3 regions of the Nesterenkonia maliinae genome follow, and region 2 is predicted to be linked to each of the others. Evidence: riboswitches for the same ligand, from Rfam matches in the RefSeq annotation. Region 2 holds a riboswitch; each other region holds the start of a gene.
What was found. Region 2 has a riboswitch for S-adenosylmethionine ahead of ACHAA4_RS06270 (flavin reductase family protein). Riboswitches for the same ligand answer to the same signal wherever they lie in the genome.

Region 1 (7,669 bases), on a different contig from region 2:
TGCTGCGCACCTACTACCGAACCTTGGTGGAGCTCGCCCCGGAGCTCTTCCGCACCGGTTTCGACGCGGCCCTGGAGGAGCTCCTCGCGGACACCCACCTGGGTGAGGCGGTGCTGCAGACCCGCGGTCAGCGTCTGCTGCGCGAGTTCGCCCCGGATGTGCTCTGGTTCGACATCCGCTCCCTCGGGCGACCCTTCGGCGGGCTGACCTTCGAGTCCGCCGAGCAGTACCAGCAGCACATGAGCGCCTACCTCGAGGACGACGCCGCCACCTCCGCCGCGGGGGTGCGCAGCCCGGTGAAGATGGCGATCGGCGCACTGCACCTTGCCCGGATGGAGGTCAAGGCGCTGATCAGCCAGGGCCGGGTCTCCCAGTCCAGCCAGATCAGCGAGATCGAGGGCTGGTTCGAATCTCTGGTGGAGGGTCTGGCCAGCGGTCCGCCGCTGCAGCGGATCGAGGAGCTCGCCGCGCTGACCCGCGCCGGTGTCGTGGAGTTCCTCGGACCCGAGCCGATCTTCGACGTGGACCGTGAGACCGGCTTCTACACGGCCGAGTCCCCGGCGGTGGCCGCCCCGGCCTACCAGGCGCGCTGGCTGCTGGAGGCCATGATGCCGGCCAACCGGGTGCAGCTCTCCCGTTCACCCCTGGTGGCCGGACTGCTGCGCAGCGGCCTGGCCCGGCCACGCGAACTCGTGGACGCCTCCGGGGCGCCGCGAGCAGGCAAGGGCTTCGACGTGACCACTCTCCCGCACCGGCTGATCCCGATGGACCGCGCCGAACCGGAGGAGATCTACGTGCTGGGTCTGCAGCTGAGCTCGGTCCAGTGGGGCACCGCGATCGCGGCCGAGGCCGGTGGCACCGTTGATTCCTCCGCCCGGTCCCTGGCAGATGCCGACGCGGCGGCCCGCGCGGTCCTTCTCGGTCCGGCCCGTGCGGCTACAGGATCGCCCGCCCAGGATTGAGCCGGTACTCCGGATCGAACACGTCCTTGATCCGGCGCTGCAGCGCGATGACCTCCGCAGACTGTTCCCAGTCCAGCCAGCGCAGCTTGTAGGTGCCGATCCCGTGCTCTCCGGTGATGGTCCCGCCCATCTCAAGCGCGAGCCGGACCGAGCCGTCCAGCGCCGCATGCAGCCGCGACATCGCCGAGGCCGCAGCGCCGTCCGCACTGGCATCAACTGTCACCGAGGTGCCCTCGGGCTGTGCGGGAGAAGCGGCGTCGTCGTCGGCCTGCGGCTCGGGACTGGTCTCTGGACTCAACTCGGAGCTGGGGACGCTGAAGGTGGGGTGCAGGTTGCCGTCTCCGGCGTGCGCGACCACCTTGAGCTGGACCTGATGCTCCTCGGCGAGGTCCTCGATCGCGCGGATGTAGTCCACCAGCCGTGAGCGCGGGACCGCGACGTCCTCGCCCACGCGCACCTCGGTGGCGATGCCGTCGCCGCGGGCGTGCCGGCGCAGCTCGATCAGCCGCTCGGACTCGGTGGAGCCGGGGTCGCTCACCGTGGCGCCGAGTCCGCGCAGCACCTCGCGGATGATCTCCGCCTCGATGGCGGCGCCGTGCCCGTCGGTCTGGATCAGCAGCAGCGTGTTGCCGCGTCGGGCAAGGTCGGAGCCCTGGGCCTGGTCCAGGGCGAGCATCGTGTTACGGTCCAGCAGCTCGGTGATCGACGGCTGTACCCGGGCCTTGCCGATCTCCAGCACGCCCTGCGCGGCCGTGGTCAGCTCGTCGAAGAACGCGGCGATGGTCTCGATGTGCTCGCTCAGATGGCGCAGCCGTACGGTGACTCCGACGACGATGCCCAGCGTCCCTTCGGACCCGACGAACAGGCTGGTCAGGTCGTAGCCGGCGACGCCTTTGAAGGTGGCCTGGCCGGTGTGGATCAGGGTTCCGTCGGCGAGCACCACGTCCAGGGCCAGCACCGAGTCGCGGGTCACCCCGTATTTGGCGCAGCGCAGCCCGCCGGCGTTGGTGGCGACGTTTCCGCCGATGGTGGAGATGCGGTAGCTCGCTGGGTCCGGCGCGTACATCAGCCCGTGCTCTGCGGCGGCCGAGTTCAGATCAGCGTTGATCACGCCCGGTTCGACCACGGCGACCTCGTCCTCAGGTCGCATCGCGAGAATCTGGTTCATCCGGGTCAGGTTCAGCACCACGGAGCCCTCGGTGGAGTTGGCCCCACCCGAGACCGACGTTCCCGCGCCCCGGGTGATCAGCGCGAAGCCGTGTTCGGCGGAGAGCCGCACGAGCTTCTGCACGTCCTCGGTCGATTCGGCGAAGACGACGGCGCGCGGCGGGTGTACCTGCCAATGCTCCAGCGGTCCCTTGTCCACCGCGTGGGCGTCGAGCTCGCCCGGGTCGGTGGTCAGGGCATGCGGCGCGAAGGCGCTGCGCAGGGCTGTCAGGACATCGTTGTCGGAGGCGCTCATGGGAGATGAGTCTAGGTCAGGGCGCGCCCCCGCCCCGGGGTGAAAAGTCGTAGCGTTGTGGCGGGTCGTAGAGCTAGAGCGCTACGACGAAGCAGCTACTCTACGATTTTTTGAATCCGGGGTGCGGCCCGTGGCGTGGGTCCGGACCAGCAGGATGGTCAGGATCGAGCCGATGAACGGGGCGAGAACCAGCAGAAAGGCGAATGCGATCTTCGGTGCGAAGTCCAGGCTTCTGTTCCGGACGAGCTCCACAGCGGCCCAGATGACGAGGCTGGCGTAGAGGACCGGTATGGCCCACCACGCGATGTCGATCCAGGAGGAGGTGATCGTGGGGTTCAGTCCGAGGAACGCAGAAAGCGTCGTGTGAAGCATGAAATAGGTGTCCAAGAGATGGGGGTCCACGTTCGCGAAACCACGCTACATCCTCTGGCGCTGAAGGATAAGAGGTCGTCGGTCTCAGGGGCGGGGGGTGGAGGGCGTGACCAGCCATCGCTCGGCATCGTCGTCGCACTCCTCGGGGACGTCGTAGATATCCGGGCCCGGTCCGCCTCCGCCTACCGTGATGTCATCGCCGGCGGAATATTCAACGCCCCGCCACGTGAACTCCGCCCCGTCGGGAGCCTCTTCGAGCTCATGGGCGGGGAAGAGCGCGAGGGTGAGGGCATGCTCGGGAGCAGGCCCCTGGATGTAGTAGCACCCGCGGATCTCTGCGATGCGTCCCTGCAGGCCCATATCGGGCCCGGAAGCGTCCTCGACGACGTAGTTGGGGACGCCCGCCGGGGCGTTCGGGTCCTGGAGGCCGGTGGTGCAACCAATCATGGTTGCTCCGAGGACGGCCCAGGCCGCGGTCGCGCCAGCGAGTCTCCGTGAACCTGCCATGGTCTTACCGTGGCAGAGATCCGTGGGCTTCGGAAGGTCTTTGGCGGATCAGCCCTCAGTGTGGACCTGCCACTGCTGGACGTCCTCATCGCATTGATCGGGGACCCGATAGGTCATCGATCGGGCGGGGCTTCCTCCGAGCCAGATGTCGTCGCCCTCGGCGCAGTCCTCCCCGTTGAGGACGTATCCCTCTCCTGCGGAGGACTCCCCGAGAATGTCGGCCGGGAAGACCGCGACCCCCGGCTCGCCCCCCACGCTCGCAGAAATCGTAGCGCTGTGGGAGATCGTAGGGATAGAGCGCTACGACAAAGCAACAGCTCTACGATTTTTTGCCAGCAGGGAGGGGGGAACATGACGAACTGCGAATCCCACCTGGAGTCAGCACTTGCACGCAAGCATTCCGCCGTGCAGACTTATGCCTAGGTCAAGAGTGCCAGCGCAAAACCCCGGTTTGCTGGCCGGCAACCCTCCAGTTCGCGGTGGGGTGCCCCGGGTGACGACCTGGCTGCGGCAGTCTTCGTAGAAGCTTCATCGACTGACCGTGGCAAGCGCGGGCCACACACCAGTGCGGGCCCTTTCACCCCAGTCCTCAGGACAGGGCCGTACAGGATTCAGCGCCGGCAGCTCTATCACCGGCAGCGACGTTCATATCCGGTCCAGGTCCTGGGCCGCATTGAACGGAGAATCTTTTGAGTAACGAGAACAACTGGCAGTTCGAGACCCAGCAGATCCACGCCGGAGTCGCTCCCGACCCGGTCACCGGAGCACGGGCGCTGCCGATCCAGCAGACCACCTCCTTCGTCTTCCCCGACACCGCCGCCGCCGCGCGTCGCTTCGGCCTCGAAGAGATCGCCCCCGTCTACTCCCGCATCGGCAACCCCACGGTCCAGGCCGTGGAGGACAAGATCGCCGCCCTCGAGGGTGGAGTCGGGGCGCTCGCCGTCGGCTCCGGACAGGCCGCAACCTCGCTGGCGCTGCTGAACATCGCCCACGCCGGCAGCCACATCGTCGCCTCGCCCACGCTCTACGGCGGCACGCAGAACCTCTTCAAGCACACTCTGCCGAAGTTCGGCATCGAGGTCTCCTTCGTGGAGGACCCCGATGACCTGGAGTCTTGGCGCGCCGCCACCCGGGAGAACACGGTGGCCTTCTTCGGCGAAGCGGTGGCGAACCCGCGCGGCGACGTGCTCGACATCGAAGGCGTCGCCTCGGTGGCGCACGAGTTCGGGGCGCCGCTGATCATCGACTCCACGCTGACCACGCCCTACCTGATCCGTCCCTTCGACTTCGGCGCCGACGTCGTCGTGCACTCGGCGACGAAGTTCCTCGGCGGACACGGCACCGCCATCGCCGGGGTGATCGTGGACTCCGGGCGCTTCGACTACTTCGCGCACCCGGAGCGCTTCCCCGGCTTCTCCACCCCCGATGAGAGCTACCACGGGCTGGTCTTCGGCCGGGATCTCGGGCCGGAGGGGATCTTCGGCGTCAACCTCTCCTTCATCCTCAAGGCCCGGGTCCAGCTGCTGCGCGACTTCGGCCCGGCGCTGTCCCCGCACAACGCCTTCGAGATCAACCTGGGCCTGGAGACGCTCTCGCTGCGGATCGAGCGCCACGTCGAGAACGCCCAGAAGGTCGCCGAATACCTCGAGGCCCACCAGGACGTGCGGCGGGTCTACTACTCCGGTCTGCCTTCGAGCCCCTGCTTCGAGCGCGCCCAGAAGTACCTGCCCCGGGGGTCCGGGGCGGTGCTGGCCTTCGAGCTCGCCGGCGGAGCAGCCGACGACGTCGAGGCGCAGGCCCGCGCGGGCCAGGCGTTCGTGGACGCCCTGGAGCTGCACTCGCTGGTGGCCAACGTGGGCGACGTCCGCTCGCTGGTGATCCACCCCGCCTCGACCACGCACAGCCAGCTCAGCCCCGCCGAGCAGCGGGCCGCCGGGGTCAAGCCCGGACTGGTCCGGCTCTCGGTGGGCCTGGAACACATCGACGACATCATCGCCGACCTGGCCCAGGGCTTCGAGAAGGCCGCCCAGGCTGCTGCCGACGCGGCGTCCGAGACAGCCGCAGACGCAGCCTCCGAGGCCGGTGCTGAGAATGTGACGAAGCAAGAAACCGCCGCGGCGGTCTGAGGTTAGGGTGATCAGGTGCTGAATGACTTTGGGAACAGGCCCGCCGGCGCGCTGAAGACCGCTGAGGTCGGCGCGTACACGTTTGAGACCGGCGGCCGGCTGCCCGAAGTCACCCTCGCCTACGAGACCTGGGGCACGCTCAACGAGGACGGCAGCAACGCCATCCTCGTCGCGCATGCTCTCACCGGCGACTCCCACGTCGCCGCGACCGCTGCGGACCCTTCCATCGGATGGTGGGAGGGGCTGCTCGGACCCGGTCGCCCGATCGACACCGAGCGCTGGTTCGTCATCGCCCCGGCCATGGTCGGCGGCTGCTACGGCTCCACCGGACCCGCCTCCCTGGATCCCGAGGGGAAGCCCTACGGCTCCCGATTCCCCTTCGTGACGATTCGCGATTCCGTGCACCTCGAAGCCCGGCTGGCTCAGGCCCTGGGCATTCGGAAGTTCCACACGGTGATCGGCGGATCCATGGGAGGTGCCCGGGCGCTGGAATGGGCCGTCAGCTACCCGGACATGGTCGAAGGCGTCGCCGTCTTCGCCTGCGGGGCGGCCTCCACCGCGGAGCAGATCGCCTTCGGCCAGGCCCAGGTGCTGGCCGTGGAGAACGACCCGGACTTCGCCGGCGGTGACTACTACGGCGGCCCCTCGCCGCAGGCCGGTCTCGGGCTGGCCCGACGGATCGCGCACATCACCTACCGCGCCGAGTATGAGCTGGCGGTGCGCTTCGGCCGCTCCGCGCAGGGTTCCGAAGACCCGTTCGGCTTCTCGGAGCGCCGGCGCGGGCGCTACCAGGTGGAGTCCTACCTGGACCACCAGGCGGAGAAGCTGCTTCAGCGCTTCGATCCGAATGCCTACATCGTCCTTGCCGAGGCGCTGATGAGCCACGATGTCGGCCGAGGACGTGGGGGAGTGGACCAGGCCCTCGCCGGAGTCACCGCGGTGCCGTTCTTGGCCGCCGTGACCACGGACCGGCTCTATTTCCCGGCCCAGTCCCAAGAGATCGCCGACGCGGTCCCCGGGGACCACACGGTGCACATGATCGACTCACCCATCGGGCACGACGGCTTCCTCACCAGCGCGGAGCAGCTCGGCGAGGCCATGCGTGAGACCCTGCGGCTGGACAGCCGCGCGCCGCTGCGCCTCTGACACGGGAGCGGCCCTGACACGGGAGCGGTCCTGACACGGGAGCGGTCCTGAAGCAGCGAGACTCTGAAACAGCGGTTTCTGACGCGTCATTCCGCTGTAACACCTGATCGGGCAGACTTGATCGGGACGAGGAGAGTGATCCATGAGCCTGCCCACCCGCCAGCAGTCCCGCGCCCGTCCCGGCGTGGAGGCCAGCCCCGAGCCCATCCTGCAGCCGGGCGAGCATCTGCCCGAGGGTGCCCGCTACCTTCCCGCCGCTGCGCAGAACATCTTCTGGGGTCGGCTGCCCTGCGCCACCGATGTCCCGGTGCTGCACATCCAGCCCGGTGAGCAGGTCGTCATCGACACGCTCTCCCACGAAGGCATCCTGGAGGACCAGGGCCGCGACCCGGCCGGCTATTTCGGCGGCCACGGGGTCCCCGCTGAGCAGGTGCTCACCGACGCGATCGAACTGGCGGCCAGCGATCACGCCCGGGATCCCCGCGTCGATGGGCCGCATGTGAACACCGGCCCGATCCATGTGGCGGGGGCCCAGCCCGGAGACCTGTTGAAGGTCACCATCGACAAGCTCCAGCGCCGCGTGCCCTATGGCATCATCTCCAACCGACACGGCAAGGGGGCGCTGAACGGCGAGTACCCGCGCGGCGAAGCCAATGTGTCGATCTTCGCCGCCGTGGAGCCCGACGACGAGGGCGTCCCCCGCGGCTGGATGGCCCCGAAGGCCGGCGCTCCGCGGCAGATCAGCTTCGACCTCGCTCCCTTCTTCGGGACCATCGGAGTGGCCGTGGCCGGCGACGTCCGGCCGCACTCGGTGCCCCCCGGCGCCCACGGCGGGAACATCGACATCAAGGTCCTCACCGAAGGGACCTCGCTCTACCTCCCGGTCCAGGTGCCCGGAGCGCTGGCCTTCGTCGGAGATCCGCACTTCGCCCAGGGCGACGGCGAGGTCGCCCTCACCGCCATGGAAGCCTCGCTGCGCGGGCACCTCAGCTTCGACGTCGTTCCGCGGGAGGAGGCGCTGCGTGCCTTCGGCGAGCAGGTCGGCCCGCTCGCGGAGACCACCGATCACCTGATCCCCACAGGCATGGATGAGG
Region 2 (7,669 bases):
GTACACGGTGTAGCTCGAGGAGCTCAGCAGGTAGGTCGCCACGAAGTAGCTGGCGCGCGCGGGCTTGTCCGACATGCCCACGATCGCCACCGACTTGGCGCTGCGCAGCAGCTGCAGCCGGCGAGAGGGCGACGGCGCCTCCCAGCGGCCATGGGGACGTTCGGCCGTGGCCACGTCGTCGTGCTTCAACGTCTGCTCGCTCATGCCTTGTCTCCTTCGACTGCGGTGCTCAGTGCCTGGTCCAGATCCCAGATGATGTCGTCGACGTCTTCGATGCCGACCGAGATGCGTATCAGGTCCTCGGGGATTCCGGCCGCGGCCATCTGCTCCGGGGAGAGCTGCTGGTGGGTGGTCGATCCTGGGTGCAGGATCAAGGTGCGCACGTCTCCCACATTAGCCAGGTGGCTGGCCAGCTGCAGGGATTCGATGAAACGGGCGCCGGTGGCCCGGCCGCCGCGGATGCCGAAGCTGAACACCGAGCCCACGCCCTTGGGCAGCATCTCCTTGGCCCGGTCATGATCGGCGTGGGAGGGAAGTCCGGCGTAGTTGACGTAGTCCACCCGGTCATCGGCCTCGAGCCATTCGGCGACCTTCTGGGCGTTGGCGACGTGCTCGTCGATCCGCTGCGGGAGGGTCTCGATGCCTTGGATCAGGTTGAACGCGGCCTGCGGGCCCAAGGAAGGTCCGATGTCGCGCAGCTGCTCGGCGCGCAGCTTGGTCAGGAACCCGTACTCGCCGAAGTTGCCCCACCAGGAGAGTCCGCCATAGGAGGCCACCGGCTCGGTCATCGCAGGGAAGTTCCCGTTGTCCCAGGGGAACTCGCCGGACTCCACGATCACGCCGCCCAGGGTGGTGCCGTGACCACCCATGAACTTGGTCACCGAGTGGATCACGATGTCCGCGCCGTGTTCGAAGGGCCGGATCAGGTACGGGGTGGTCAGGGTGGAGTCCACCACGAGCGGTACGCCGTGCTTATGCGCGACTTCGGAGAGTCCGCGCAGGTCAGCGATGTCCGAGCTGGGGTTCGCGACGACCTCGGTGTAGAGGACCTTGGTGTTCTCCTGCATCGCGGCCTCGTAGTCCGCCGGCTCCAGCGAGTCCACGAAGGTGGTCTCGATCCCGAAGCGGCGCAGCGTGACGTCGAGCTGGGTGATCGTGCCGCCGTAGAGCTTCGAGCTGGCCACGATGTGGTCTCCGGACCCGCACAGCGCGGCGAAGACCAGGAATTCGGCGCTCATCCCGGAGGCGGTGGCCACCGCTCCGATGCCGCCCTCCAGCGAGGCCACGCGCTCTTCCAGCGCCGAGACCGTGGGGTTGCCGATCCTGGAGTAGATGTTCCCGTACTTCTGCAGCGCGAACAGGTTCGCGGCGTCATCGGTGTCCTTGAACACGAAGGAGGTCGACTGGTGGATGGGCACAGCACGCGATCCGTAGACGGCATCGGGGACGGCCCCGGCGTGCAGGGCGCGGGTGCGGAAGCCGAACTGGCGATCGCTCATGTAGCTACCTCTTCTCTTCTCGGCGCGGTCCCGCGCCGTTGGCAGATCTCTTCGATCTTCGGTACACAGGGTTCATTCTGCAGGCTGGTGGTGTCTCCCAGGGTCTCCCCGTCATGGAGCTGGGTCAGCAGTCGGCGCATGATCTTTCCGGAGCGGGTCTTGGGCACCTCCGGCACGGGGATCACCGTGCGCGGCTTCGCCACCGGACCGATCACCTCGCCGACATGGCTGCGCAGGGCGCCGAGCAGCTCATCCTCGGCCGCGCTGCCCGTCCCGCCGGCGGCGTCGAGACGCTCGCGGGCGGCGGTGGTCAGCACGGTGAAGGCGACGGCGGCGTGCCCGGTCATCGGATCGAACACCGGGCAGACCCCGGCCTCGACCACATCCGGATGGGAGATCAGCGCGGATTCGATCTCGATGGTGGAGAGCCGGTGTCCGGAGATGTTGATGACGTCATCGATCCGGCCCAGGATCCAGATGTCCCCGTCCTGATCCTTCCGCGCCCCGTCTCCGGCGAGGAACCAGCCCTGATCGGCGTACTTCTCCCAATAGGAGGTGAAGTAGCGTTCCGGATCGCCCCACACCGTCCTGGCCATCGAAGGCCCGGTGTGGGTGAGCACGATGTTGCCCTGCGTGCCCGCGGTCGCGGGCTGGCCGACCTCGTCGACGACGGCGGCGCCCCAGCCCGGCAGCTCGCGGGTCGCGGCCCCGGGCTTGAGCGAAGCATCCTCGGGCCGCGGGGAGAGCACCGTGGACCCGGATTCGGACTGCCACCAGGTGTCCACCATGGGAAGGGCCGGCTGGCCGGCGTCGTCGATGGTGTCACGGCCGATCTCACGGCGGATCCAGTGCCACGCCTCGGGGTTGACCGCCTCGCCCACGGTGCCCGCGAGCCGGATCGAGGAGAGGTCGTACTGCGCCGGCACGCCCTCGGGGAACCAGCCCATCAGCGAGCGGACCAGTGTGGGGGCGGTGTAGTAGGTGGTGACGCGATGGCGCTCGATGATCTCGAAGTGGCGGCCCTCATGCGGGGTGTTCGGGGTGCCCTCGAAGATCACCTGGGTGGCGCCCGCCGCCAGCGGACCGTAGATCTCGTAGGTGTGCGCGGTGACCCAGGCCAGGTCCGCGGTGCACCAGTGGACGTCCTCGGGGCGTCGAGCCGGGTCAGGGTGGGCGAAGAGTCGCAGGTAGGTGTAGAGCGCTCCGGTGAGGTACCCGCCGGTGGTGTGCACCAGGCCCTTGGGCTTGCCGGTGGTCCCGGAGGTGTACATGATGAACAGCTCGGTCTCGGCGTCGAAGAACTCCGGGGTGTGCTCGGTGGAGGCGGTCTCCACCACCTCGTGCCACCAGAGGTCTCGTCCTGGTGTCCATTCCACGACCGAATCGGTGCGGTTGATGACCAGGACGTGTTCGAGGTTGCCGCCATGTTCGGCGGTGGCCCCGGCGACGGCGGCATCAGCGTTGGCCTTAACCGGCACGGCCTTGCCACGGCGGAACTGTCCGTCGGTGGTGACCAGCAGCTTCGCCCCGGTGTCCTCGACGCGGAACTTCAGCGCCTCGGCGGAGAAACCGCCGAAGACCAGGGAATGCACCGCGCCGATCCTGGCGCAGGCCAGGGTGACCACGATGGTCTCGACGAGCACCGGGAGGTAGATCACCACACGGTCCCCGCGGGTGATGCCCATCGCGGTCAGCGCGTTCGCCGCCTGGTTGACCCGGCGTCCGAGCTCGGCATAGCTGACGTCCTCGCGGTCTCCGGGCTCGCCCTCGAAGTGCAGCGCGATCTTCTCCCCGCGTCCGGCGGCGACGTGCCGGTCCACGCAGTTCACCGCGGCATTCAGCGTCCCGCCCTCGTACCAGCCGATCGTCGGGCCGCGCCGGGTCACCGGGTTCGGCGGCGTCCAGGAACGGGTGGTCTCCCAGGGGGTCTCCCAGTCCAGGAGAGTCGCCGCGGCGGACCAGAACGCCAGGCGCTGGTCCTCATCCTGCGGGTCCGTCCACTGGTGGACGTCCGCGCCGAGCGGGTCTGCGGGCACGGTGAAGCGGGTGTGGGTGGTCAAGAAAGGGTCCTTCGAGTCAGCTCAGGGTGGTCAGGGTCTTGAACTCGTGCTGGTGGAAGACCAGTCCAGGGGCCCCCTCGGTGAAGCCGAGGTCCAGGATCTCGAGCACGATGATGTCGTGGTCTCCGGCGCGGACCCGGTCATAGATCCGGGTGCGCAGCCACATCGGGACCCCGTCGAGCAGCAGCGCCGAGCCATGGAGCTGGTAGTCCACCCCGGTGAAGCGGTTGGCCCGATCCTTGGACGCGATCTGTCGGCACAGCCCGTTCTGGTCGCGGCCGAGCACCGAGATGCCCAGGTCGCCTCCGCTGTGCTCGAGCTTCGGCCAGGTGGAGGAGTTGTGCTGGACCGCCAGGGTGACCAGGGGCGGCTCCAGCGAGACGCCCACGGTGAAGGTGGACGCGATGATCGCCTCGGGGGTCCCGTCGACCTCCGCGCCGACGGCGACGACGCCCTGCGGGAACTGGGCCAGGGCATGGCGCAGCGCAAAGGGATCCACGCGGGATGCGTCAGCGGGGTTCTCGAGGGTGCGAGCAGGAACAGACATGCAGATCAACTCCATCGGTCCTGGCGTTAGCACCCGGCGTGTCCGGGTTGCTGCGGCGTCTCTGAGCCAGATCTCTCAGCCGCTCGGGATGGTTACGGTTCAACGCTACGCGTGGTCCCGTTCCCCAGCAAGAATTGTTCGCACTGTGAGACGCCGCATGACATTCCAGGGACGGGTCGGCGCCCCGTTCGCCCACGATTCGTCCGATGAACAAACTAGGACTCCTTGAAGATCCACCGCATCGGCGTTCATGAATATCGATCGTCAAGTGGGCGCCGAGGCGCAGCTGAGTTCAGACATGCGGCGTCATCTGAACTTGACGGATGAGCCCCAAGACCCTCTATATTTAGCGTCATCACCATCCAGAGCGACTGAGGGATCTGGCCCGAAGACGTCGCAGCAACCCGGACATGCCGGGTGCTACCGCCAGAATCGATGGAGGAAAGAATGAACATTCAACTGCCTGTGCCTCAGATTCTGCGTGACGCCGTCGAGCGTGTCGGTCTCTCCGCGCTCGACCGGGAGCGCAGCCGTGAGCTGGCCCGCGAGGAGGTCAAGGACCTCGTCGCCGCCGGCATCGGGCGGCTCCGCGTGCCCGAGCTGGCGGGTGGCTTCGGCCTGGACTGGGTGCAGACCACCCAGGTCCTCCTGGAGCTCGCCGCCCAGGACAGCAACATTCCGCAGGTGCTGCGCGGTCACTTCGCGGTCCAGGAGGATCTGCTGTGGCGCGCAGGTACCGAGGCTGACTCTGAGTCCGACCCCGCGCCGCTCGTGCAGCGCTGGCTCGCGCGGCTGACGGCCGGGGAGCTGGTCGGCAACGCGTGGACCGAGCCGGGCAAGGGGGGCTTCCACCAGTCCGGCACGGTGGTCACCGAGACCGATGCCGGGCACGTGGTCAATGGGGTGAAGTACTACACCACAGGGGCGATCTTCGCGGACTGGCTCGACGTCACCGCCCGGGACGCCGCAGGTCGAGAGCTCGCGGTGCTGGTGCGCCGGGACCAGCCCGGTGTGGAGATCGACGACGACTGGGACGGCTTCGGCCAGCGCACCACCGGCTCCGGCACGGCGCGGCTCACCGATGCCGTGGTGGAGGAGGCCGAGCTGCGCGGGCTGACCGATCGGTTCCCCTACCAGACCGCGCTCTACCAGCACTTCCTGCTGATCGTGCTCGCCGGCGTCGCCGAGGCCGCGGCCCGGGACGCCGCGGCGCTGCTGCATGAGCGCTCGCGGACCTTCTCCCACGCCAACACCCGCACTCCGCGCACGGATCCGCAGCTGCTCCAGGCCGTCGGGGAGGTGGATGCGGTCGCGGCGCTGGCCCGGGCGCAGGTGCTCGCCACCGCCGCGAGCCTGGATGCCGCCTTCGCGGCGCGGACCAGCGCCCAGGACGCGCAGATCGCCGCCGCCAATGCCGTGGAGCTCGCCACGGGCCGCGCCCAGGTGGCGCTGCACCGTCCCGTGCTGGAGGCGGTCACCCGGATCTTCGATGTCCTGGGTGCCTCCGGGGTGAGCCAGTCCCGCGGCCTGGACCGGCATTGGCGCAACGCCCGCACCGTCACCAGTCACAACCCCTGGGTCTATAAGGCCCGGATCGCGGGGGACCACCGGGTCAACGGCTCCGAGCCGGTCCGACTGTGGAGCGTCGGCGAGCCGACGCTGAACGATGAACCTGCCCCGGCCAGCCCGCCAGACGCCACGGTCAGCGCCGCACCGAGCGCCTGAACCTCACCTGCACCTGCCTCCCGTCCGCCGGGGCCCGATTTTCGGTGAACGCCGATATCTGTCAGTGATCCGAACCCCAAGGAGAACCACGAATGACCTTCCCGACCACCGAGTCCGGCAAGCGCGAGATCCTCTTCAACGCCTTCGACATGAACTGCGTGGTGCATCAGTCCCCGGGACTGTGGCGGCACCCGGATGATCGTGCGCGGGAGTACAACACGATCGGCTACTGGACCGAGGTGGCGCAGATCCTCGAGCGCGGGCTCTTCGACGGCCTCTTCATCGCCGACGTGCTGGGCCCCTACGACGTCTTCGGCTCGAACCCGGAGGCCGCGCTGCGCTCCGGGGCGCAGATCCCGCTGCAGGACCCGTTCCTGCTGGTCTCGGCGATGGCCGCGGTCACCAAGCACCTCGGCTTCGGCATCACCGCGGGCACCGCCTACGAGCACCCCTACCCGTTCTCCCGGCGGCTGGGCACCCTGGATCACCTGACCGGTGGACGCGTGGGGTGGAACGTGGTCACCGGGTACCTGCCCTCTGCGGCGCAGAACATGGGCCAGGACGACCAGATGGAGCACGATCGCCGCTACGACCATGCCGATGAGTACCTCGACGTCGTCTACAAGCTGCTCGAAGGCTCCTGGGAAGACGACGCCGTCCTCGCTGACAAGGCCTCAGGCGTCTTCACCGACCCGGCGAAGGTGCACCGGATCGAACACCACGGCGAGTTCTTCAAGACCCCTGGTATCGGCGTGGTGGAGCCCTCCCCGCAGCGCACCCCGGTGATCTACCAGGCCGGCGCCTCCAGCCGAGGCCGCGCCTTCGCCGGCAAGCATGCAGAGGCCGTCTTCATCAACCCGCCCACCAAAGAGCTGGCGAAGGCCTCCGTGGCCAAGATCCGTCAGTCGGTGGCCGAGGCCGGACGCGATCCCTATTCGGTGCGGATCTTCGCGATGCAGACCATCGTCACCGGCCCGGACGACGACGCCGCCCAGGCCAAGTACGACGACCTGGCCCAGTACATCGACGCCGAGGGCGGACTGGTGCTGATGTCGGGCTGGATGGGCATCGACCTGAGCCAATTCGATCTCGACCAGCCCATCGGCGACGTGAAGTCCAACGCCATCCAGTCCACCGTGGAGACCTTCCAGAAGGCCTCGGGCCGGGAGGACGAGGTCTGGACCGTCCGGCAGCTCGCCGAGTGGGTCGGCGTCGGCGGCTTCGGCCCGGTGATCATCGGCGACGGACCGAGTGCCGCGCAGCAGCTCATCGAATGGCAGGAGGAGACCGACGTGGACGGGTTCAACCTGGCTTATCACATCACTCCCGGGACCTTCGAGGATGTGGTGGAGCACGTGGTCCCCGAGCTGCAGAAGCTTGGTCGCTATAAGACCGAGTACGCCCCGGGCACCCTGCGCAACAAGCTCTTCGGCGCCGGCGACCACCTGCCCGAGGACCACCACGCCGCGCAGTTCCAGCTGCGCCGCAGAAGCTGATCACCCCCACTGCGCGAAATACCGGGGCTTCCGCGATCTACCTCGCCGATGGTGTGGCTGGTAGAACGCGGAAGCCCCGGTAGAACGCCGAGAGGGGGAGGGTCAGGCCCAGGTCTTGAGCGCCTTGCGCTCGAGCACCCCGAGCAGGGTATCGGTGAGCTTGCCCAGCAGAGCCAGCAGCACGATGGCCAGCAGCAGCCGGTCGGTGCGCCCGTTGTTCCTCGATTCGTCCAGCAGGAAGCCCAGTCCCTCCGAGGAGGCCAGCAGCTCGGCGGCCACCAGGAACAGCCATGCCTGAGCCAGGCCCAGGCGCAGCCCGGAGAACACGCTGGGCACGACGGC
Region 3 (7,669 bases), on a different contig from region 2:
CGGAGAGTCTTGACCCCCATCAGGATCACCAAGGTGTGCCCCGAGGCGCGCGGCACGACGTCGAGGTCCTCATGCCCGGAGATCACGGTGAATCCCCGGGAGAGGCCGCGGTGGGTCAGCGGGATCCCGGCTGCGGCCGGGACCGCGATCGCTGAGGTGATGCCCGGGACGACTTCGATCTCGATGCCGAACCGGCGGCAATGCTCCCGCTCCTCCGAGCCGCGGCCCAGGATGTATGGATCGCCTCCCTTGAACCGCACCACGCGACGGCCGGCGAGCGCGTGGGTGACCAGCAGAGCGTTGATCTCATCCTGGGTGGCGGCGTGGTTTCCCGGCGCCTTGCCCACATCGATGACCTCCACGTCGGGAGCCAGTTCCTCGAGCAGCCCACGGGGTCCGAGCCGGTCGGCGATCACGACGTCGGCGAGGCCGAGCAGCTCACGGCCGCGGACCGTGACCAGAGCGTCATCGCCGGGGCCACCTCCGACGAGCGCGACGGGACCGATCGTTGGGCTGGTCGTATTAGTCATGAGTTCAACCAATCTTCGTCGCTGTCCGGCGCGGTCGCGTCGGCGTCCTGTGGATCGCGAAGCTGGATCATCGCCGCGGCCAGCGTGTTGCCGTCCGCAGGGTCGATCAGCAGCCCGGCACCGGTGCGTTTGGAGACCGAGTAGTCATCCACGGGAAGCACCGAGGCGAGCCGGAGGGTCACGGTGCCGATGTCGTTGAGCTGCAGCTGATCTGTCGGCCCGGAGCGCAGCGTGGTGAGATCGAGACGATCGCTCACCTCGGTCACCAGGGCTTTGATCGTGGCGGTGCCGTGTTTGAACAGCACCCGGCTGCCGGCGACGGCGGGACGCTGGTGCAGCCACGCCACCTGCAGGGTCACCTCGTCGAGTTCGACGGCGGGGCGCTGCGGATCGGTGAGCACGCTGCCGCGCGCGACGTCGTGGTCTCCGGCGAGACGGATGGTCAGCGACTCCCCCGCAGCGGCGACCGCTGATCCGGTGCCAGGTGTCCCTGCCGTCGACGTCCCTGCCGTTGATGTGTCAGCCGCGTGCTGTGCCTGCAGCGTGGTGCGTTCCAGCGCCGTGACCTCGGTGAGCTGAGTGCCAGGCTGGATCCGCACGCTGTCGCCGGCCCGCAAGGTACCGGTGGCGATCTGCCCGGCATATCCCCGATAGCCGTCATGAGCGCGGATCACGCTCTGGACCGGAAGTCGCAGCGGCTCGGCCCGGCGCGCAAGGGCGTCGGCGTCGGGGAGCTGCTCCAGGATCGGCAGCAGAGCCTGTCCGCTGTACGCCGAGGCACCTGTGGTGTGCGGGGTGTACCAGGGGGTGCGGGTAGAGGTGGTGACGACGTTGTCCCCGTGCAGCGCGGAGACCGGTACGACGATCGGTTCTGGGCCGCCTGGGGACCCATTGCGCTCAGGGTCGCGCAGCTCCCGGGCGACCCGGAGGATGTCACGCTCCACCGCACGGAAGGCCTCCTCGCTGTAGTCCACGGCGTCGATTTTGTTGACCGCGACGATCACGTGCTCCACCCGCAACAGGGTGGCCACCGCGAGGTGCCGTCGGGTCTGCTCGACGACGCCGTGGCGCACGTCCACCAGCAGCACCACGGCATCGGCGGTCGAGGCGCCGGTGACGGTGTTGCGGGTGTACTGGACGTGGCCGGGGCAGTCCGCGAGCACGAAGCTGCGCCGATCGGTGGCGAAGTATCGATAGGCCACGTCGATGGTGATGCCCTGCTCGCGCTCATCGCGCAGCCCGTCGGTCAGCAGCGCGAGGTCAAGGGCCGGCCCGGCGTCGGGATCGTCCCCAGGACCAGAGTCGGCGGGGGCGGCGCCGAAGCCTCGCTCCGCGGAGCTGCGGGTCACGGCGGCGAGCTGGTCGGAGAGGATGGCGTGGGCGTCGTGGAGCAGCCTGCCGACCAGCGTGGATTTGCCGTCGTCGACGCTTCCGGCAGTGGCCAGGCGCAGCAGCGTGCCCGGGGTGGGTGCGTGGGTCATCAGAAGTATCCGTCCTTCTTGCGGTCCTCCATGGCGGCCTCGCTGAGCCGGTCATCGGCGCGGGTCGCCCCGCGCTCGGTGACGGTGGCACTGGCGACCTCGTTCAGGACCAGGTCATTGGTGGTGGCGCTCGAGCGCACGGCACCGGTGCAGGACATATCCCCCACGGTCCGATAGCGTACCCAGAGCCGTTCGACGGGCTCGTCCTCCGCGGGCAGGCTGTGGGGTCCGACGGCGCGGACCATGTTGTCGCGGTGGAAGACCTCACGTTCGTGGGCGTAGTAGAGCGAGGGCAGCGCGATGTCCTCGAGCGCGATGTAGCGCCAGATGTCGAGCTCGGTCCAGTTGCTGATCGGGAAGGCGCGGACGTGCTGACCGGGCCGGTACCTGCCGTTGTAGAGGTTCCACAGCTCCGGGCGCTGGTTGCGCGGATCCCACTGGCCGAACTCATCGCGCAGCGAGAGGATCCGTTCCTTGGCCCGGGCCCGGTCCTCATCGCGGCGCGCGCCGCCGAAGAGTGCATCGAACCGGTGATCCGCGATGGTGTTCAGCAGCGGCACGGTCTGCAGCGGGTTGCGGGTTCCGTCGGCGCGTTCCTGCAGGGCGCCGGTGTCGATGAGCTCCTGCACCGAGCCGATCACCAGGCGCAGACCGTGACGCTCCACGGTGCGATCGCGAAACTCGAGGACCTCGGGGAAGTTGTGCCCGGTGTCGATGTGGACCACCGGGAAGGGGACGGGACCGGGGGCGAAGGCCTTGATCGCGAGGTGGAGCATCACCACCGAGTCCTTGCCGCCGGAGAAGAGCATCGCGGGTCGATCGAACTCCGCCACGACCTCACGGATGATGTGGATCGCTTCGGCTTCCAGTCGTGCCAGCACCGCGGTGCCCGCAGGTGCCGGCGGAGCGGTCGGTGCCTCAGTGGAGAGCGCACTGGTCATGGGGTGGCCTTTCGGTATGGGTCAGGCGAAGCAGAGGATGGTCGGTCTGACGACGGCGCCGCCGCCGGGGAGTCGACGGAGCGTCTGCAGGGCTGGGGCGCCCCGCGGCGGGTGCGGCTAGGCCGTCGCCTCGTTGGTGTGGATGCCGCATTCGACCTTCCCGGATCCGGCCCAGCGGCCCGAGCGAGGATCCTCCCCCGGCGCCACCGGGAGGGTGCAGGGCTTGCACCCGATCGAGGGGTAGCCGTTGTAGAGCAGCGGGTTCACCGGCAGGCCGTTGCGCTGCGAATGCTCCACCAGGTCATCGAAGCTCCAGGTGGCCAGCGGGTTGACCTTGATCAGGCCGTGCAGCTCGTCCCAGGTCACCAGGGGCGTGTCGACCCTGGTCGGCGCCTCGTCGCGACGGACACCGGTGAACCAGAGCCGGTAGCCGGTGAGCACCTCGTCCAGCGGGTCCATCTTGCGCATCCGGCAGCACGCGGCTGGGTCGGTAATGAACAGGTCCTTGCCGTGGACCCGGTCCTGCTCGGCCACGCTCAGTCGAGGCAGGACATCGACGACCGTGACGTCGAGCGCGCGAGCCACCTCGTTGCGTGCCGCGATGGTCTCCACGAAGTGATATCCGGTCTCCAGGAACAGCACGTCCACGCTGGGAAGCTGGTCGGCGACCAGGGCCGGCAGGACCGAGTCCTGCATGGAGCAGGCCACCGCGACCTCACGCGGGGAGAAGTTCTCGGCCACCCAGGCGATGACGTCCTCGGCGCGGGCCTCCCAGCCCAGCGCCTCCGCCCCGGATGTGGCGAGGGCGCGGGCCGCGTCAGTCCTGGATGTGAGGTCGGTGCTGGATGTGGGGTCGGTGCTGGTGATGCTGGTGCTCGGCGTCGACTCCGTCATGAGATGGCCTCTTTCCGGGGTTCCTCGAGCTGCGGCTCTGGTTCCTCCAGCTGCAGATGGTCCTCGTCCACCCGGTGGGCCCAGGCTGCGAAGGTCTCATTGGAGCTGTCCCGGGTGCGCAGGTAGCGACGGATCAGCGCCTCGGTGTAGTCGACCAGCCCCTCCACGGTGACCTTCAGGCCGCGGACCGTCCGTCCGAGCCCGGGATCCTCCCGATCGGAGGAGGCCAGCCCACCGCCGAGGTGGACCTGGAAACCCGGTGTCTTCTCGCCGTCGGGGTCGGGCAGCAGCTGTCCCTTCAGCCCGATGTCGGCGGTCTGGATGCGGGCGCAGGAGTTCGGGCATCCGTTGATGTGCAGGGTGAGCCGCTCGGGAAGCTGGTCGGCCACGTCCGCGAGCCGGATCTCCAGCGCGGAGATCGTCTTCTGGGCGGTGGTCTTGGTCTCCACGATCGCCAGCTTGCAGAACTCGATGCCGGTGCAGGCCATCGTGGATCGGCGGAAGACCGTGGGATCGGGGTCGAGTCCCAGGTCGCTCAGCCCGGCCTTGACCGTGGCCAGGTTCTGCTCGGGCACGTCGAGCACCACGAGCTTCTGGTGCGGGGTGGTGCGCAGCCGGAGGGACCCGTTGGCCTCCAGCAGCTCGGCCAGCTTCACCAGCAGCTCCCCGTTGACCCGGCCGACGACGGGAGCGGCGCCGATGTAGTAGCGACCGTCCTTCTGCCGGTGGACGCCCACGTGGTCCCCCGGTCGGCTCGGCGCGGGAGCAGGCAGCCCGTCCCGGAGCCTGTGGCCCAGGTACTCGTCCTCGACGACCTGCCGGAACTTCTCCGGTCCCCAGTCGTTGAGCAGGAACTTCAGTCTCGCCTTCTGCCGCAGCCGCCGGTAGCCGTAGTCGCGGAAGACCTGGGTCACCGCGTGCCACACATCCGGCGCCTCGTCCTCGGTGGTGAAGACCCCGAGGCGTTCGGCCAGCCTGGGGTTGGTGGAGAGTCCCCCGCCGACCCAGACGTCGTAGCCCGGGCCGTGTTCGGGGTGGACGACGCCCACCAGGCCGAAGTCGTTGATCTCATGGACCACGTCCTGGCTGGGGTGTCCGGTGATCGCGGTCTTGTACTTGCGCGGGAGGTTCGAGAGCGTGGAGTCCCCGATGTAGCGGAGGGCGATCTCAGCGATCACCGGCGTGGGGTCGATGATCTCCTCCGCGCAGATGCCGGCCACGGGAGAACCCAAGATCACCCGCGGAACGTCTCCGCAGGCCTCCGTGGTGCCCAGGTCCACGGATTCGAGACGGCGCCAGATCTCCGGGACGTCCTCGACCCGCACCCAGTGCAGCTGGATGTTCTGCCGGTCGGTCAGATCCGCGGTGTTGCGGGCGAAGTCCACGGCGATCTGACCGACCACGCGCAGCTGCTCGGTGGTCAGTGCGCCGCCGTCGATCCGGACCCGGAGCATGAAGTACTTGTCGTCGACCTCCTCCGGGGGCAGCGAGTTGTGCGCACCGGCCGGGACGCCGGGGCGTCGCTGGGTGTAGAGGCCCCACCAGCGGAAGCGGCCGCGCAGATCATCAGAGTGGATCGAGTCGAAGCCCTCCTTGGAGTAGACCTGTTCGATCCGCTCGCGGACGTTCAGGCCGTCATCGGCCTGCTTGAGCTCCTCGTTGTGGTTCAGCGGGTCCTTGCCGTCGATCTTCCACTGGCCGTTGGGTCGTGGGGATGAACGGTCGGGCCGCCTACTGGCGGTGGACGTGGTAGCTGTATCGGTCGACAAAATGCCTCCATCGTTCCCGGCGTGAGCACCCGGCGTGTGCATGTAAGTTCCGGGTTGCTGCGGCGTCGTTGAGCCAGGTCTCTCAGCCGCTCTGGATGGTTGGTCGCCCTCGTGCGGTGCGATAGGTCCACACTAAAATACAATGCTGAACTTATCAATTATGTGTGTCATTAAAGTTCACGTTGCGATGCACTGTGGATCGCATGATCCCCATCATGGACCCACTGGCCGAACCCTCCGGGGAAGAGCACCGGGTCGAAGCCTGCCGCGCTGAGCGCGAGCACCGCATGCGTGGAGTGAACTCCGGAGGCGCAGTAACAGTAGACGGGGCTTCCGGGCTCGACCCCGAGCTCCAGGTAGCGCTGCCGCAGCTGGGCAGCCGGAAGGAGCCGCCCCCGGTTGTCGACGTTCCCTGAGACCGGGGCGTTCAGCGCCCCCGGGATGTGGCCGTCACCGGCGAAGCGCTGGACGGAGCGGGCGTCGGTCAGCTGCGCCTCGGGTTCGAGGGCCGCGATCTGATCCAGGTCGGCGGTCTTCATCCCCCCGAACCTGATCGCCGTCTCCGTGGCCTCGGGCAGCTCGAAGCCCTCGGCGAGTGCATGCCCGGCCTGGGCCCAGGCGCGCAGCGAGCCGTCGAGCACCCGCACATCGGTCAGGCCCGCATGACGCAGCAGCCACCAGGCGCGCGCCGACGAGAAGTTCTTCACGTCGTCATAGACCACCACGGTGTCCTGGGGTCCGATGCCCCAGCGGCGCACCGACTCCTGAAACGCGGCAAGGTCGGGAAGCGGATGCGGGCCCTCTGCTGCGCGCCGGTCCGGGGCGCTGAGCTCGTACTCCAGGTCGACGAACACGGCCCCCGGGATGTGCCCGGCCAGGTATTCGGGAAGGCCCTCCGGGCGGTCTTGACGCCATCGAACGTCGAGCAGGGTCAGCGGCGCACCGGTGCGCTGGAGGGCACGGAGCTCCTCCACGGTGATGCTGACCTCCCGCGAGGCGGGCGCGCCGGTCATGGCGCCCCCTGCAGCTCGGCCACGGAGGTTGGCACGGACGCGGAGGTCGGCACGGGGACGGCCTGGAGATACCGGTCCAGCACGAGGTCGACCAGCTGAGCCGGAGCCGTCGGCCGACCGGGAGCCAGCAGCGGCTCGGTGGTCAGGTCGGCGCCGGTCGATTCGAGCAGGGTCTGGAAGTACCCCGGGGCCAGCAGGTAGCTCGCCACCACCACGCGCTGCCTGGGATGCTCTGCGCGGGCCTGGGCCACGGCCGCGGCGACGCTGGGCTGCGCGAAGGAGAGGTAGGACTCGTGGACCGTGACTCCGAGGTGGTGGGCGAGCATCGCGGCGGCGGCTTCACAGTCGCGGACCGCGGAGGCGTCCGAAGAGCCTGCCGCGCCGAGGATGATGATGTCCCGGTCGGGATCGGCGCCGATCTCCCCCAGTCGGTGGGCGAGCAACTCGGTGAGTCGATCGTCGGGTCCGAGCGCGCGGCACAGCGCGGCCGGTCGGGTGAGGTTCTGCATCGCCTCGCGCAGATCCACGTTGACGTGGAACCCGGTGGAGAGCAGCAGCGGCACGATGGTCGCCCCCATGCCCGCAGGAAGGCTGTCCAGGGTGGTGTCGACATCGGGCTGCTGCACGTCGACGTGGCCGAGCCGCACGGTGGGCCGGGTCGCCGGTGGGATCTTGGGCGCAGTCTCGGGTGACGCTGGGGCGTGGAGCCGGTGGGCGACGTCGTCGATGAGCTGACGCATCACCGCCTGGCCGCGCTTCGAGGAGGTGCCGTGCGATATGCCTACGAGCGCTGCTGTCTGTGTTCGCATAGGTGCACAGTAGTGGTCGGCCCAAGAAGATGCATCAATATGAACATTGATATGAACGTTTGTTTCCTAGAGTGCCGGTCGGCGCGCAGCGAGAGCGGTGAGAGCGGCGGGGCGGCTAGCCCCGGCCCTCGGCGAATCCGGTGAAGCGCTGCGCCACTGCGGCTCCCTCGTCGGCCTCGGTGGTGACCACCATGATCGTGTCGTCTCCGGCGATGCAGCCCAGGATCTCCGG

Region 1: it holds a riboswitch for S-adenosylmethionine, as region 2 does, so the genes downstream of both, ACHAA4_RS10445 (O-acetylhomoserine aminocarboxypropyltransferase/cysteine synthase family protein) here and ACHAA4_RS06270 (flavin reductase family protein) in region 2, are expected to answer to the same signal.
Region 3: it holds a riboswitch for S-adenosylmethionine, as region 2 does, so the genes downstream of both, ACHAA4_RS12800 (nitrite/sulfite reductase) here and ACHAA4_RS06270 (flavin reductase family protein) in region 2, are expected to answer to the same signal.

Annotation. Positions count from the first base shown of each region.
Region 1 covers NZ_JBIMEY010000005.1:79,705-87,373, forward strand. Annotated here, with positions in the region: gene ACHAA4_RS10420 (FAD/NAD(P)-binding protein) at 1-962, shown strand, start outside; gene ACHAA4_RS10425 (FAD-binding oxidoreductase) at 937-2,424, opposite strand; gene ACHAA4_RS10430 (hypothetical protein) at 2,506-2,796, opposite strand; gene ACHAA4_RS10435 (hypothetical protein) at 2,881-3,243, opposite strand; gene ACHAA4_RS10440 (hypothetical protein) at 3,352-3,558, opposite strand; SAM riboswitch class IV at 3,726-3,860, shown strand; gene ACHAA4_RS10445 (O-acetylhomoserine aminocarboxypropyltransferase/cysteine synthase family protein) at 3,993-5,429, shown strand; gene metX (homoserine O-acetyltransferase MetX) at 5,445-6,575, shown strand; gene ACHAA4_RS10455 (acetamidase/formamidase family protein) at 6,718-7,669, shown strand, end outside.
Region 2 covers NZ_JBIMEY010000002.1:379,891-387,559, forward strand. Annotated here, with positions in the region: gene ACHAA4_RS06255 (CoA-binding protein) at 1-204, opposite strand, end outside; gene ACHAA4_RS06260 (O-acetylhomoserine aminocarboxypropyltransferase/cysteine synthase family protein) at 201-1,499, opposite strand; gene acs (acetate--CoA ligase) at 1,496-3,535, opposite strand; gene ACHAA4_RS06270 (flavin reductase family protein) at 3,576-4,106, opposite strand; SAM riboswitch class I at 4,115-4,201, opposite strand; SAM riboswitch class I at 4,462-4,548, shown strand; gene ACHAA4_RS06275 (acyl-CoA dehydrogenase family protein) at 4,554-5,831, shown strand; gene ACHAA4_RS06280 (LLM class flavin-dependent oxidoreductase) at 5,924-7,327, shown strand; gene ACHAA4_RS06285 (ABC transporter permease) at 7,430-7,669, opposite strand, start outside.
Region 3 covers NZ_JBIMEY010000007.1:184,716-192,384, reverse strand. Annotated here, with positions in the region: partial or broken gene cobA (uroporphyrinogen-III C-methyltransferase) at 1-503, opposite strand, end outside; gene ACHAA4_RS12815 (sulfate adenylyltransferase subunit 1) at 527-2,011, opposite strand; gene cysD (sulfate adenylyltransferase subunit CysD) at 2,011-2,952, opposite strand; gene ACHAA4_RS12805 (phosphoadenylyl-sulfate reductase) at 3,070-3,846, opposite strand; gene ACHAA4_RS12800 (nitrite/sulfite reductase) at 3,843-5,615, opposite strand; SAM riboswitch class I at 5,620-5,717, opposite strand; gene ACHAA4_RS12795 (sulfurtransferase) at 5,786-6,628, opposite strand; gene ACHAA4_RS12790 (sirohydrochlorin chelatase) at 6,625-7,437, opposite strand; gene ACHAA4_RS12785 (arginine repressor) at 7,553-7,669, opposite strand, start outside.